Regions from separate parts of the Neobacillus sp. NRS-1170 genome, predicted to be linked through region 1. Evidence: predicted binding sites of a transcription regulator. Region 1 holds the regulator's gene; the other holds the start of a gene.
What was found. The regulator LexA, encoded in region 1, represses DNA repair genes until DNA is damaged. The targets are predictions, from matches to a motif close to CGAACATATGTTCG.

Region 2: a site for LexA is predicted at 2,951-2,964, ahead of parE (DNA topoisomerase IV subunit B). Genes of this name have one in related genera too.

What each region holds. Positions count from the first base shown of each region.
Region 1 is NZ_JBITPF010000090.1:19,343-27,130, reverse strand. Features, by position in the region: gene ACIFOT_RS29910 (YneF family protein) at 1-181, opposite strand, end outside; gene sirA (sporulation inhibitor of replication protein SirA) at 258-698, opposite strand; gene tkt (transketolase) at 1,020-3,026, opposite strand; gene ACIFOT_RS29895 (DUF896 domain-containing protein) at 3,206-3,436, opposite strand; gene ACIFOT_RS29890 (YneB family resolvase-like protein) at 3,518-4,165, opposite strand; gene yneA (cell division suppressor protein YneA) at 4,171-4,494, opposite strand; gene lexA (transcriptional repressor LexA) at 4,654-5,277, shown strand; gene ACIFOT_RS29875 (DUF4257 domain-containing protein) at 5,483-5,770, shown strand; gene glnA (type I glutamate--ammonia ligase) at 6,155-7,489, opposite strand; gene ACIFOT_RS29865 (MerR family transcriptional regulator) at 7,522-7,788, opposite strand, start outside.
Region 2 is NZ_JBITPF010000056.1:114,793-122,580, forward strand. Features, by position in the region: gene parC (DNA topoisomerase IV subunit A) at 1-897, opposite strand, end outside; gene parE (DNA topoisomerase IV subunit B) at 894-2,873, opposite strand; gene ACIFOT_RS23035 (CoA-binding protein) at 3,139-3,555, opposite strand; gene ACIFOT_RS23040 (sensor histidine kinase) at 3,640-4,485, opposite strand; gene ACIFOT_RS23045 (glycosyl hydrolase family 18 protein) at 4,725-6,464, opposite strand; gene plsY (glycerol-3-phosphate 1-O-acyltransferase PlsY) at 6,631-7,230, shown strand; gene ACIFOT_RS23055 (hypothetical protein) at 7,351-7,527, shown strand; gene ACIFOT_RS23060 (CapA family protein) at 7,651-7,788, shown strand, end outside.

The DNA of each region.
Region 1 (7,788 bases):
TTTGGTTGATCTTCTTCTGAGAAGGCTTCATACCCATTTGCATCATCATCATTTTAAGCATTTGCTCATTAATTGGTGGATTTTTCTTTAAATAGCTCATCATATATCTGCGAGCAATGAAAAATCCTAGTGCTACACCAGCGACTAATGCTAGTATACCAACTAGAATGTACATACCCATTAAACTTCCTCCTTCATGTTGTCTACCATACTACAGTGTACTAAATAAAACGGCATAAAACAATATCCTCTTGCAATTAGATTAATTTTCTTTCCTTAATCGGCTTTAGCCAGCCGAAGCGCTGATGCTCAAGATCAATCGCCAAAAAGGAAGCTTCACATTTTCGAAGCACTTCGAAATAAGCTGTCTCTGCCTCATAGCTTCCTTGCGCCTCAACTGTTATTAAATCTTGAAAAACTTCTAATTTTGCCGTACTTAGTTTTCCACTTAATTCAATATAGTATGCACCATGATCGGCTTTAAATCCTTTAATTCTCCCCAGCTGTTTTTGAATCAGATTGTGGATTTTTAATACCTCCACTTTTTTGGTTATATAGTCAATTTGTTTTTTTGTTATAAATTCAAGCTCACCGTTAGCATTTTGATGTTCCTGAAAAAGCTGATAAAACAGCCTCTCTCTTCCGAAGTAATGGGCGGCAAATTCATCTTCTATTAAATATAGTTGATATTTTCTCACACAAACCTCTCCTTCGCTGTCAACCCTTTTATCTATTATAAAAAAACAGAAACGAAACATTTGTCTTACGGCGGCAAAAACTTTCACTATTTTTGTCGATTGTTACTAAATTTATGAATTCGGTAATATTTTTGAAATTTCCTTTTTTATTTTAAAATGTTCAAGTTTTTGTAAAAATTATACTACTCATACAAATGGCGCAACTAAAATAGGTTCACATTTACCGCTGCGATTACTTTTCACCTTCAACGTGCCTTGTTAATTCTTCACAATACAAAAAAAGAGAACGGAAATAATCCGTCCTCCTCTAAAAAAACTATTTTATTTATTCAAAAGTGCTTTCACGCGGGCAACTACATTGCTTACTGTGAAGCCGTATTCTTCCATAATCTTTTCACCTGGTGCGGATGCTCCGAACTTGTCGATAGCTAATACATCGCCTTCATCACCAGTGTATTTGTGCCAGCCGAAGGAAGCACCTACTTCAATTCCAAGACGTTTCTTGACATTCTTAGGAAGTACAGAGTTCTTATATTCTTGGGATTGCTTTTCAAAACGATCCCATGATGGCATGCTTACTACAGAAACGTGAACACCTTCGCCTGCTAAAGTTTTTTGCGCTTCAACCGCAAGGCTTACTTCAGATCCAGTAGCAAGTAATAATGCTTCTGGAGTTTCTCTTTCTGAAGGAGAAACTACATAAGCACCTTTTGACACGCCCTCGTATGCGTTAGTGTCTGTACCCTTTAATGTCGGTAGATCTTGACGTGTTAAAACAAGTGCTGTTGGAGTGTTTTTAGATTCAACAGCCAACTTCCAAGCTGCAGCAGTTTCATTTCCATCTGCAGGACGAATGATTGACAAGCCTGGCATAGCACGAAGAGCAGCAAGTTGTTCGATTGGCTCGTGTGTTGGTCCATCTTCCCCAACCGCAATACTGTCATGAGTAAATACATATGTGACAGGCAAGCCCATTAATGACGCAAGACGAATGGCAGGACGAAGGTAATCAGAGAATACAAAGAATGTTCCACCAAATACTTGAACTCCGCCATGAAGAGCAATACCATTCATAGCAGCACCCATGGCAAATTCACGAACGCCAAACCAGAAATTACGGCCTTCATATGAACCTGGCATATAATCTTTTGTTCCCTTGATCATTGTTTTATTGGAACCCGCAAGGTCAGCAGAACCACCAATAAAAGTAGGCAGGTTTTTGGCAATTGCATTTAAAACTTCACCAGAGGAAGCTCGGCTTGCAAGGGATTTGCCTTCACTGTATACTGGAATGTCCTTGTCCCAGCCTTCAGGAAGTTCTTGATTTAATGCTTGCTCAAGTTGATTAGCCAATTCTGGATATTCATTCTTATATTGTGCGAAAAGGTCATTCCATTCTTTTTCCTTTTTCTCACCTGTTTCCACAATTAGCTTTTGGAAGTTATCGTATACTTCCTGTGGCACATGGAAATCTTCTTCGAATGTCCACTTGTATGCTTCCTTAGTTAATTTTAACTCGTCAGCACCTAGTGGTGATCCATGAACGCCAGATGTTCCGGCACGGTTTGGAGAACCATAACCGATAACAGTTCTAACTTCAATCATAGTTGGACGGTCAAGGTCACTTCTAGCTTCTTCTAGCGCATTTGCAATTTCTTCAAGATTGTTGCCATCTTCTACACGGACATACTGCCAGCCATATGATAAGAAACGCTCTTTTACGCTTTCTGAGAAGGACTTATCTAAGTCTCCATCAAGTGAAATATCATTTGAATCATAAAGTACAACTAAGCGTCCTAATTTCAAGTGACCTGCAAGGGAAGCAGCTTCAGCAGAAACACCTTCCATTAAATCTCCGTCACCACAGATGCTGTATGTAAAATGGTTCACAAGTTCAAAATTATCTTTATTATAAACGCTTGCTACGTGACGTTCTGCCATTGCCATTCCGACTGCCATTGCAATACCTTGACCAAGCGGTCCAGTGGTTGCTTCAACACCTTCAGTGTGGCCGTATTCTGGGTGTCCAGGAGTTTTACTTCCCCATTGACGGAATTGCTTTAAATCTTCCATAGATAAGTTGTAACCAGATAAATGAAGCATGCTGTATAACAACGCAGAACCGTGGCCTGCAGATAATACAAAACGATCGCGGTTAAACCAATGTGGATTCTTCGGATTATGGTTCATGAAGCGAGTCCACAATGTATAGGTCATAGGTGCAGCACCCATCGGCATTCCCGGATGACCTGAATTTGCTTTCTCAATCGCATCTATGGAAAGAGTACGAATGGAAGTAACGGATAAATCATCAATAGTATTAAACATGAATTACATCCTTTCTTCATCACTTGAATACTAGATACATTCTTAATATTATATTGCTACCGAAATTAATTCAACCAATAAACTTAATAATTGAAATTAATTTTCGTTTCGTTTCTCATTTTGACACAACGATGGTTTGTGCATATAAAAAAGGAATACAAAAAATAGTATTCCTTGAATTAATGAAGATTATTTTTCTTTCTATCTTTAAGTTTTTCTGGTGTGACATCGTTTCCTAATGGATCAACGAACTTTGTATTGGTTAATGTTTCAAGCATGTTGGAACGAAAAGTTGCTAGATACTCACTTCTTAGTTTAGATTGCTCTTTTGCTTCTAATTCCGTTAATCCGGTTGTTTTCGCTTTCCTCGCAAGTTCATTGATTCTTGCCATTTTCTCTTTGGACAGCATTTAAACACCAACTTTCATAAAAAACTGTGTACGTAGCAACTGATTTTACTAAAAAAAAGACCTTCTGACAAGGCAAAAGGTCTACTCATCTTGTGATTCCATATATTCCTGGTATCTACGATGAACGGTCGCTTTGGAAATATTATACCCAAATCCTCTTAAAACAGCGGCTATTTCATGGAAGGTTAAATTGTTCTTTCTTAATCTCACAATTTCCTCAACTGGAACTTCGATTTTTTCTCGGCCTGAAGCTTCTCCAAGGTTTTTTAAATTTTTTTGGGGGTTATAGCCCTGTTCGACAGCCCGTCTCATTCCACGCTTAATTTTTACATTATGGAGCTTTCGTTGGTACTCTTCCACCATACTAACAATTTTCAATACCATTGAATCCGACTCTGAAAGCTGTAATTCACCATTATGAGAAATGCTATAAAGTTTAATTCCCTCTTTTAAGATACAGTGCAAGAGTGCAATTTTGGCGTTTCCCCTTCCAAGACGTGTTTCATCTTGAATTAGAAGGGCTTGTACTTTTTTATCCTTTATCCGTTCCAAAACATGAAGGATACCATCTCTTTCAAAGTCATATCCGCTTGCCTGTTCTTTAATAATTGAATCAATTTCAAAATGATGCTGTTTTGCAAGTTGAATTAGTTCTTCTTCCTGACGCTGTAAAGAGGTTTCCTGCGTTTCCTTATTTGTGCTAACCCGGCAGTATATGATTGCATTCATACCATTTATTCCTCAATGGCACTTGCAAATTGTGTTGTATCTAGAGCTTCATTGCTAACTGGGATCATGATTTTATCGCCAGGGAAAATTTGATCACCCACATTTATATTGTGCTTCTTCACCCAGCTGACAAACTCTTTATTGGATAGGGAATGCTGGCCGGCATATTGATTGGATAGCTCCCAGAGTGAATCCCCTTCAGAAACAGTTACTTTTATAAATTTATCTTTTTCATTGGCATTTGACTGAATAGATAAAATTAAGGCAAATGAACAGCTTATAAACATTAGAATAATAACAAATGAGTATTGGTTCCAAATCTTTTTCATGATAAACACCTCTTAATAGAATATACGTTCGCTTTTGATAGTTTCATTATAATTCGAACGTTTGTTTGTTGTCAACCACTTATTCGAACTTATGTTTGTATAAAATGAGCGAACATGATATAATTAAGACAACATTAACCAGGCGAGGTGCATTTTATCATGGTAAAAATATCAAAACGGCAGCAGGATATCCTGGATTTCATAAAAGGTGAGGTTAAGAGCAAGGGCTATCCTCCATCCGTACGCGAAATTGGCGAAGCGGTTGGACTTGCATCCAGCTCCACTGTACATGGCCATTTAGCTAGATTAGAAAGTAAAGGTCTTATTAGACGGGATCCAACAAAACCAAGAGCAATCGAAATTTTGGAAGTAGATGAACTTGCTCATATCCCAAGAAACAATGTTGTCAATGTTCCAGTGGTTGGTAAGGTAACAGCGGGATTACCTATTACTGCTATTGAAAACGTAGAAGAATATTTTCCACTTCCTGAAAGGCTTGCGCCTGCTGATGAACACGTATTTATGCTAGAAATCATGGGTGAAAGTATGATAGAGGCTGGAATTCTTGATGGGGACTATGTAATCGTAAAACAGCAGCAAACAGCGAATAATGGGGATATTGTTGTCGCGATGACAGAAGATGATGAAGCAACGTGTAAGAGATTTTTTAAAGAAAAAGATTTCATCCGTTTGCAGCCAGAAAATTCAACCATGGATCCTATCATTTTACGAAATGTTTCTATTCTTGGAAAAGTTATCGGAGTATATAGACATATTCATTAATAAAGAGTCGGCTTTCATTTGCCGGCTCTTGTTTTATCAATACTGATATTGGGAAAATTTTTGATAAATAATTTAAATGATTCTTGTATTTGGAAAATTCAGTATTTTTTCCCATGCTCAAGAGTTTCCAAGTTTAGTATAATGGTAATACACCAAGATTTACCTTAGGTCCAAAAAATTCAGGCTTAAGGAGAGTGAGAAAGAAGTGTTCATTGACATTATTTTCTCGTTAGTGATTGGTGGGACGGTTGGGATTATTGGACATGTTCGTAAGCATGGCAAAATTATTATGCCTCGGAAAACAAAAAAGTTCCTTTATCTCGGTTTTCTAGAAGAAATGCTTCTAGGTGCAGTTGCAGCCCTTCTTCTTGTTTTGTATACAGCTCCAAATTCCTATGTTGAGAATATTATTTTTTCGCTAGTTGCCGGGATTGCTGGTGATGCAGCACTCTCGGGTTTTAAATTGATCAAACAGAACAGTGATGAGAAATAAAATTTGGTACAAACCAGCATCTGGATTATGGATGCTGTTTTTTTGTTTAAGGAATGATCTTGTTTTTTTGTTTAAGGAATGATCTTGTTTTTTTGTTTCGACGGTTGATTGACCACAATGCGGGAAAAAATGCATCGAGGGTAAATGATTTAGTAGTTCATTGACCGACTTACATGAAAATGTGTCTCTTCGATAAATGAAAGAGCCTTTCATTGCCCAAAGTGAATGAAATAGAGCTTCCAGGGTAAATGAAATGGCTGTTCATTGACCAAAATCCAAGAATCTGTGCTTCCACAGTAAATGAAACTCACTTCCCGAACGAAGTTATCTTTTTCATCAAATAAAAAAGTCTTGACGCTATAAAAGCGGCAAGACTTTCCAATCTTAATACATTGACATATACTGATCGCGTTCCCATTGGTGAACGACGGTACGGAACATATCCCATTCGATCTCTTTTGCTTCTACAAAGTGTTCTAAGATGTGCTCGCCAAGACCAGCTACAATCACTTCGTCTGATTTTAATTGGTCTAAAGCTTGAGCTAGAGTTGCAGGCAGATCGATGATGCCTTCTTCTAGTCTTTCTTCCCTGCTCATTACATAAATGTTGCGGTCTACTGGTGCTGGAGGAGTTAAGTTATTTTTAATTCCGTCAAGACCTGCTTTTAATAGAACAGCCATAGCAAGGTATGGGTTAGCAGCTGGGTCTACGCTACGTACTTCAACACGAGTGCTTAGTCCGCGAGATGCAGGGATACGGATTAGTGGTGAACGGTTTCTTGCAGACCATGCTACATAACATGGTGCTTCATAGCCAGGAACTAGACGCTTATAAGAGTTTACAGTTGGGTTAGTAACCGCTGTAAAGTTAGGAGCGTGCTTTAGGATACCTGCGATGAATTGGCGTGCAGTGTCGCTCATTTCAAGATCGCCAGTTGGCTCATAGAATGCATTTTTGCCATCTTTGAATAAAGAAAGGTTGCAGTGCATTCCAGATCCGTTTACACCGAATAATGGTTTTGGCATGAATGTTGCGTGTAAGCCGTGCTTACGAGCGATTGTTTTAACAACAAGCTTGAAAGTTTGAATTTGGTCACAAGCTGTTAAAGCATCCGCATATTTGAAGTCGATTTCGTGCTGACCAGGTGCCACTTCGTGGTGGGAAGCTTCAATTTCAAAGCCCATTTCTTCTAGCTCAAGAACGATATCGCGACGGCAGTTTTCCCCTAAATCTGTTGGAGCAAGGTCAAAGTAACCGCCTTGGTCGTTCAATTCTAGTGTTGGCTCACCTTTTTGGTCTAATTTGAATAAGAAGAATTCTGGCTCAGGTCCAAGGTTAAAGTTTGTGAAACCAAGGTCTTCCATTTCCTTTAACACTCTTCTTAAGTTATTACGAGGGTCACCTTCAAAAGGTTTTCCTTCTGGAGTGTAGATATCACAGATTAAACGGGCAACTTTTCCTTTTTCAGCTGTCCAAGGGAATACTACCCATGTGCTTAAATCTGGATATAGATACATATCAGACTCTTCAATACGAACAAATCCTTCGATTGAAGATCCGTCGAACATCATTTTGTTATCAAGTGCTTTTTCTAATTGACTAATAGGAATCTCAACGTTTTTAATTGTTCCTAAAATGTCAGTGAATTGCAGACGAATAAATTTAACATTTTCTTCTTTTGCAAGACGTTGAATATCTTCTCTTGAATACTTTGGCATTTTTCAATCCCCCTAAATTTTCATAAAAAATTTTAATGGAAAAAGCGTGACATATCACCTTGACGAAGTGAGGAACGATTTAATCTATTTGAATGAATCAATTCGTTTCGCAGCAATTTTCTTAATTGATCATCTGTTAACTCACGCTTTGCCTTTTCGGCATGCTGCTCAAGAACATTGGCTTGTTCTTGTTTGACCAAGAAAAGCTGTTTGATTCCTGCCATATTGACCCCTTGATCAATTAAATCTTTCACTTCTAAAAGCCTATCAATATCATTTAAGCTAAATAGCCGTCTGTT
Region 2 (7,788 bases), on a different contig from region 1:
AAGGCCAGTTCGGTCTGTTTCATCACGGACCTCTGATATTCCTTCCACTTTCCGGTCCAGACGAAATTCATCCATTTTTTTGACGAGATTTGCTTTATTCACTTCATAAGGAATTTCAGTGATCACGATTTGCTGTTTTCCGCCGCGTACCTCTTCAATTTCTGCTTTGCTGCGGACGATAATTTTGCCTTTACCAGTTTCATAGGCTTTTTTAATTCCATTTATCCCTTGGATAATGCCGCCTGTAGGGAAATCTGGACCTTTAACAATCGTCATAAGTTCATCAACAGAAGCATCCGGTTTATCCATTCTCATGATGACCCCATCAATGACCTCACCCAGATGGTGTGGAGGAATATCCGTTGCATAACCAGCAGAAATCCCGGTTGACCCGTTAACAAGAAGGTTCGGGAACATCGCTGGTAAAACAGTTGGTTCCTTTGACGTATCATCGAAGTTTGGAATAAAATCTACCGTTTGCTTATCGATATCACGTAATAACTCAGAGGCAATTGCCGATAGACGGGCTTCAGTGTAACGCATCGCAGCAGGCGGGTCACCGTCGACGCTTCCGTTGTTTCCATGCATTTGGACAAGAACATTTCTGACCTTCCAATCCTGACTCATACGTACCATCGCATCATAAACGGAGGTATCACCGTGAGGGTGGTAATTACCGATTACGTTACCAACGGTTTTTGCTGATTTACGGAAGCCTTTTTCATGGGTGTTTCCTTCAACATGCATCGCGTATAAAATCCTTCGCTGTACGGGTTTTAAACCGTCTCTAGCATCCGGGAGGGCACGTTCCTGAATAATATACTTACTATATCTTCCGAAACGATCGCCTAGTACATCCTCAAGAGGTAAGTCGCGGAATTTTTCGTTTGCACTCATCCTTCAGCACCCTCCTCAACAACTGTGATATTTTCATTTTCTAAAATAGATTCATCTTCTTCCATTCCAAATGCCACATTACTTTCTATCCATTTGCGGCGGGGTTCTACTTTATCACCCATAAGAGTGGTAACCCTGCGTTCTGCTCTGGCAGCATCGTCAATTTTAACGCGAATAAGGGTACGTGTTTCTGGATCCATCGTCGTTTCCCATAGCTGGTCTGCATTCATCTCACCAAGCCCCTTATAGCGCTGTATCATATAGCCTCTGCCAACCTTTTTCATGGCATCCTGCAATTCATCTTCATTCCAGGCGTACTCGATGATTTCTTTTTTGCCAGTTCCTTTACTCACCTTATAAAGAGGAGGCAGGGCAATAAACACTTTTCCTGCTTCCACAAGCGCTCTCATATAGCGGTAGAAGAATGTTAACAGTAGGACTTGAATATGAGCACCGTCTGTATCAGCATCGGTCATAATGATAATTTTATCGTAATTAATATCTTCCACATTGAAATCAGACCCTACACCGCCGCCAATTGCATGAATGATGGTATTGATTTCTTCGTTTTTAAAGATATCCGCCAGTTTCGCTTTTTCTGTATTAATAACTTTACCTCTTAAAGGGAGTACTGCTTGAAAACGACGGTCACGGCCTTGTTTGGCAGATCCGCCTGCTGAGTCACCCTCTACAAGATAAAGCTCATTTTTTTGCGGGTTGCGTGACTGAGCTGGTGTCAATTTACCAGATAATACGGCTTCTGAACGCTTCCGCTTTTTGCCGCTTCTTGCATCCTCGCGGGCCTTTCTCGCTGCTTCACGTGCTTGATAGGCTTTAATCGCTTTTTTGACAAGGAGAGAGCTTATATCTGGATTTTCCTCTAACAGGTAGGAAAGCTGCTCCGAAACAACCGCATCTACTGCAGACCGGGCTTCGCTCGTACCCAATTTCCCTTTTGTTTGCCCCTCAAATTGGAGCAGTTCTTCAGGAATCCTAACTGAGACAATGGCAGATAATCCTTCACGAATATCGGAACCGTCCAGGTTTTTATCCTTTTCTTTCAACAATCCCACCTTACGGGCATAATCGTTGAACACCCTTGTCATCGCAGTTTTAGCACCTGCTTCATGTGTCCCGCCATCCTTCGTGCGGACATTATTGACGAAAGATAAAACATTTTCCGAGTAGCCGTCGTTAAATTGGAAGGCAAATTCAACTTCTATGCCATTTTGTGTGCCATCAAAGCTGGCGACAGGATGAAGAACATCCTTTTCTTCATTTAAATACTCAACAAAGGCTTCGATTCCATTAACGTAGTGAAATACTTCATGTAGATTATTACGTTCATCAAGGATTTCAATTTTGAGTCCCTTCAACAAGAACGCTGATTCTCTTAACCTCTCACATAAAGTTTCAAAATTATAGGTTGTCGTCGAAAAAATCGTTGGATCCGGCTTAAAATGAATCGTAGTTCCCGTTTGATTGGTTTTACCGATTTTTTCGAGTGTTGTGATTGGCTTCCCGCCATGTTCGAATTGTTGTTCATAGACAAAACCGTCTCTCTTTATAGTTACGGTTAACCACTCCGATAATGCGTTGACGACTGATGCACCAACACCGTGCAAACCGCCGCTAGTCTTATAACCGCCCTGGCCAAATTTTCCCCCTGCATGGAGAACAGTTAAGATGACCTCTGGAGTCGGTTTCCCCATTTTATGCATCCCGGTAGGCATACCGCGACCTTTATCAATTACGCTTATTGAATTGTCTTTGTGTATTTTTACAATGATGTGATCACCAAATCCGCCAAGCGCTTCATCGACTGAATTGTCCACGATCTCGTAGACGAGATGGTGAAGTCCGCGTGAATCGGTGCTTCCAATGTACATTCCTGGACGCTTTCTAACGGCTTCTAAACCTTCCAGTACCTGTATGGCGTCATCATTATAATCAAATGCTTGCTGATTTCTTGCCACTAAAATACCCCTTTCATACCCTACAAAAAGAAACAAATAATAAAAAGTGAATTCATTCTATATGAAAAATAATAATTAGAACGAGTGTTTGCTACATAATTTTACCACAAGTTCATGCGGCGTCTATGCTTTATTTTAGCGATTTATTTCGATTTGGCAAATAAGTATTTTAAAACTACATATTTTTGTCATCTGATTTTGGTGCATATTTGGTCAAAAAAAAGTAAAAAGCCGCATATTTTATCAGCAGCTTTTTGGTAAAAATTTAGTATTTTGTTAGTGCATGCTCAACTTTAATACACCGGTCCATAATAACCGTGTAACCTTTAGACTTTAGGAATTCATAGGCTTCTTCATTGACAAGCCCCTGCTGGGCCCAAAAAACTGGGGCACCCATTCCATCGAATTCCTTCGCTACATCAAACAACTGTTCGGAGCGGCGGAACACATTTACAATGTCAACTGGACCTTCGACATCCTTCAATGACGCCTCAGCCTTAACACCGAGTGCCTCATCGATAGTAGGGTTGACGGGAATGATTTCATAGCCAGCTTTCTGCATAGCAGCTGAAACTTGATAAGAAGTACGTTCTGGATTATTACTTAATCCTACGACAGCAATTCTTTTTGCCTTTTTTAATATATCCTTGATTTCATCACGGCTTGGATTTTCAATCGCCATTCTGATCCACTCCTAAATATATTTTCCTTTTAGTTTACCTTTTTCTATCAAAAAAACATAATAAACTGTTCTAAAAGGAAAAACTTAATCGGAGGGAGTGTTATCAGAAACAGATACCTTTGGCAGTAATAAACTGAATCGGGCACCATGGCCGGTATTTACTACCGTGATAGAGCCATTCATTTTCTCGATGATCAGTTTTGACATATGTAATCCGAGGCCTGTGCCTTGCGGGCGCGTTGTAAAATATGGCTCAAATACTTTATGGATTTGTGCTGGGTCTATTCCACCGGCATTATCGACGAATTCAGCTTTTATGATGTTATCGGTTTCCGTTAATTTAATGATGATTTTTCGATTAGGAATTTCCTTATGTACAAAGGCGTCTCGTGCGTTTGTTAAGATATTAAGCACCACCTGGCTGTATTCATTGGGTACTCCATATGCCATTTGCTGACCCCTGTATTCAAATTGAACCACAATCCCATGGTTTTGAAGGCTTAAAGAAAAAATAGACAAAGCCTCTTCAATGGAATCACCAACAGAAAAGGTGGTTTTTTCTTTGTTAAATTTATAAAATTTCCGAAAATCATTAATTGTCTCTGACATCTGTGTGATCTGACTCATGCTGTCCCTAGTGAATCGATCTAAGTATTTGTCGTTAATTTCCCCATATACCAGGGCATCCTTTAAATCATGGATTAAGAGGGTTAAACTGTTTAAAGGCAGCCGCCATTGGTGACCAATGCTAGCTAACATTTCCCCCATTGCAGCAAGGCGCGATTGCTGAATTAACAGATTTTCTTTATGTTTGTTTTCTGCGGCAATCTCATCAATCCGTTTCTCTAAATATCGATTTAATTTAATGGTTTCTTCATATTTTTCTAACAATGCATGGTAACTTAAATCATTATCCATTTGCATGTTCATCACCCTCACTCCCTTAAATATATTATTGGAATATAAAGATAAACCGACCATTTTTTGTTCGATCTGGCCGGAAATTCTTCGTTATATATGGTTGTATATCTAAATTATATTGGGCGTATCCATGGCTTTCAACGGATTAATAAATCGTTAGAAAATTCTCCATATTTTTGTAATAAAATTGACTCTAATTGTTCTTACTTTACACAAAAAACCGGCAAAAGCCGGTTTTTGTTTATCTTTTATTTTTGAGTAATCGCTTTGTTGGAATTTAGATTTAATGCGGTCCACGCAGTTTGATCGCCAAAATATCTTGACCAGGTTCCAATGCCGGCAAGCTTGTATTTAATCGCTAAATTTGCTCGCTTTTGTAAGGACTGCCCATCCTCAATCCAAATTTTATAGGTGGCTTTTTCAGCTTCTGCATAATACTCTGCATAATTTTGACCGCTTTCTTCATCGTACGAGGGCTGTAATCCCTTTTCAGTAACCCATGCTTTTACTTTATCCATTGCTAGTGCCTCAGCACTAAGTTCCATCGTTCCGTCTAGCTTCGTTTGTTCCTTCCAAAGTCTCGCATACAAGGGAACACCCAGGACTAACTTTTCATTTGGAACTTCTGTCAGCAGTTTCTCCAAATTGCTTTCGACCCATGGAAGGCTTGCCACACTTCCAGCACTTAAGGATGAATCGGTATGTTCATCATAGGCCATCACGATTAAATAATCAGCAATTTGGGCGAGTTTCGTTCTTTCATAGAAGGATGACCAGTTGTTATTTTCACCTGCAGAAAAGGTGATATCCATAGAAACGACCAATCCAGCTTCATGCAAGTATGGTGCTGCTTCCCTCATAAACTGTGTCACGAGCGGACCATCCTCTGGATTTACATTTTCAATATCAAAATTAAGCCCCTGTAATTGATACATCAGGCTATATTGCAGCAATTGGCGAATGATATTTTGCCTTGTTTCATAGTTTTTAAATGCTTCGTTTGTGAGCTTGGGATCAAAGGCATTAGAAAACACTCCCCAAACTTGATAACCTTTTCCATGCGCCCATTTGCTATAGTCAAGAGAAGCAAGATTTTTTATCGTTCCATCACTTCCGGCAAGAGAGAACCAAGTTGGTGATACTACATTCACGCCTGCCATTTCAGGAATTTTTGTTGAATCAGGATTTTTCTTATAAACAGCTTCCCATGTTAATTGAATCGGCCCATTTAATTTAGGAAGCTGAAAGGTCTTACTTTCTAGGTCTATCGTGATTCTTTCAGCTTTCTCCTTCTGGACATACTCTTTTTTGATATAACCACTAATCCCATTGGTCTTCCTAACAAGATAGAAATCTTCCTTTTCACCCTCAATGGTGACGGCTTCTTGTTTCTTCATATCTGCTGTGTACGGTGATGACCAGGTGGGCTTAGTACGGAGTCTTAGCTTTTCATTATTAACGTCCTTATCTATTAATCTTGCAGTCTCGTATTTCTCACCATCGCGCTGAACCCAAATGGCTTCACTTCCCGGTATTTGCTTGTATTGAATGGGAAAGAAAGAAAGGATCGAATCAATAGTAACGAAAATTTTTCCGTCCATCGATAGAATAGGTGACAGCTGTAAGGTGACTCCCTTTTGATTAACAAAATAGGTTAATGAATCGGTCGGCATTTGGACAACTTTATCCTTAGTTGTAATAATGACAGATTTTGATTTTTCATCATAAAGGATAGATGGGTCAATTTGTTCCTGTAAAAATGTTAGTGGGACAAACACAGTATTCCCTTCAATAATGGCATTTCCCTGCTGGTTCCCTTTATAAAGTATCGGATTTTCCCCTTTAAAATAAGTTTTTTTCTCTGTCGAGGCAAAAGGATAGAAAAATAGAAAAATCGATGAAATGATAAGCAACCCAGCCCCTATCAATCCGCCGATGATTAATTTTGGTGATATTGTCTTTGTCTTATGATATTCAATGCGTGCCATGAATTATTTCCTCCTTGATTCTATCGTAAGGTATCTTTTTGGTATTGAGAAGGTATTTTTCTTAATTAGGTATTTTTTCGTGGCTAAATCCAAGCTGAATAGTGTTTTTTCAAAAATACATGGTAAAATAGAAGAACTGGATCTTTTATAGAAGGAGAAATTATCAATGGTTCAAATTATTTTAGTCTTGATCCTGGCATATTTGCTCGGCTCTATCCCCTCTGGTTTAATTATCGGAAAAGCGTTTTATAAAACGGATATCCGCCAGCATGGAAGCGGAAATTTAGGCGGTACCAATACCTTTCGAACCCTTGGGGTAAAAGCAGGTTTAGTCGTAACCCTAGCTGATATATTGAAAGGAACGTTAGCAGCAGCATTGCCGCATTTATTTCATGTTGACATAAATCCTTTGCTTGCTGGAGGTTTCGCAGTTGTCGGCCATACGTATCCCATCTTTGCCGGGTTTCGCGGCGGAAAAGCAGTTGCGACTTCAGGTGGTGTACTTCTGTATTGCGCACCATTGATGTTTGTCGCGGTATTAATTGCTTTCTTTATTAGTCTATACATAACGAAATATGTTTCACTATCTTCGATGATTGCAGGAATTATAGCGATTCTTTTTACATTAATATCTGGGTTTACTCGAGAATGGGATATCCCCTTACTAATTGCGGTAACATTATTAGTAACCTTTGTAATATACCGGCACCGGGCAAACATTAAAAGAATTATCAATAAAACAGAACCGAAAATTAAATGGCTCTAAACGGATCTGAACGGTCCTTTAGGGCCTTTTTTCATAGAATTTTCATAATTATTCCATGCAGCCCGTATGATTTAAGGTAAAATAAAGTTATATAACAGTACCTTTTTGGGGGTGTTTTGGATGCAGAAAGTAAAGAAAGACTATCATTTTTCAACAGTTGTATCCGATAGTAATGATGTGAATGAATTTATTGTTGAATTTTCTCCTTCTCCACCCGCCGATCCCACTCAACCAAAGGTAACGAAAGATTTTGATGAATTACTTGAGTTCCTTCTTGGAATAGACCAAAATGAATAATTCATTGAAAAAGCGGAGCCGCCATTAACTGGTGTCTCCGCTTTTCTTTATTTTCGAAGTATTATTTTAATATTTACCTAAATTATAGTAATAATAAGAAACAAACCACTTATAGGAGTACATATGAAAAAAAGAGTTATTGTACCGTCTTTTATAATAATATTTATTTGTATTTTCGGAACCGCTTACTTCCTTCTTCAGCAAAAAAATACCGACAAAAAAGAAAATCATCATTCTTTTCAGATACATAAGAAAAGGCCA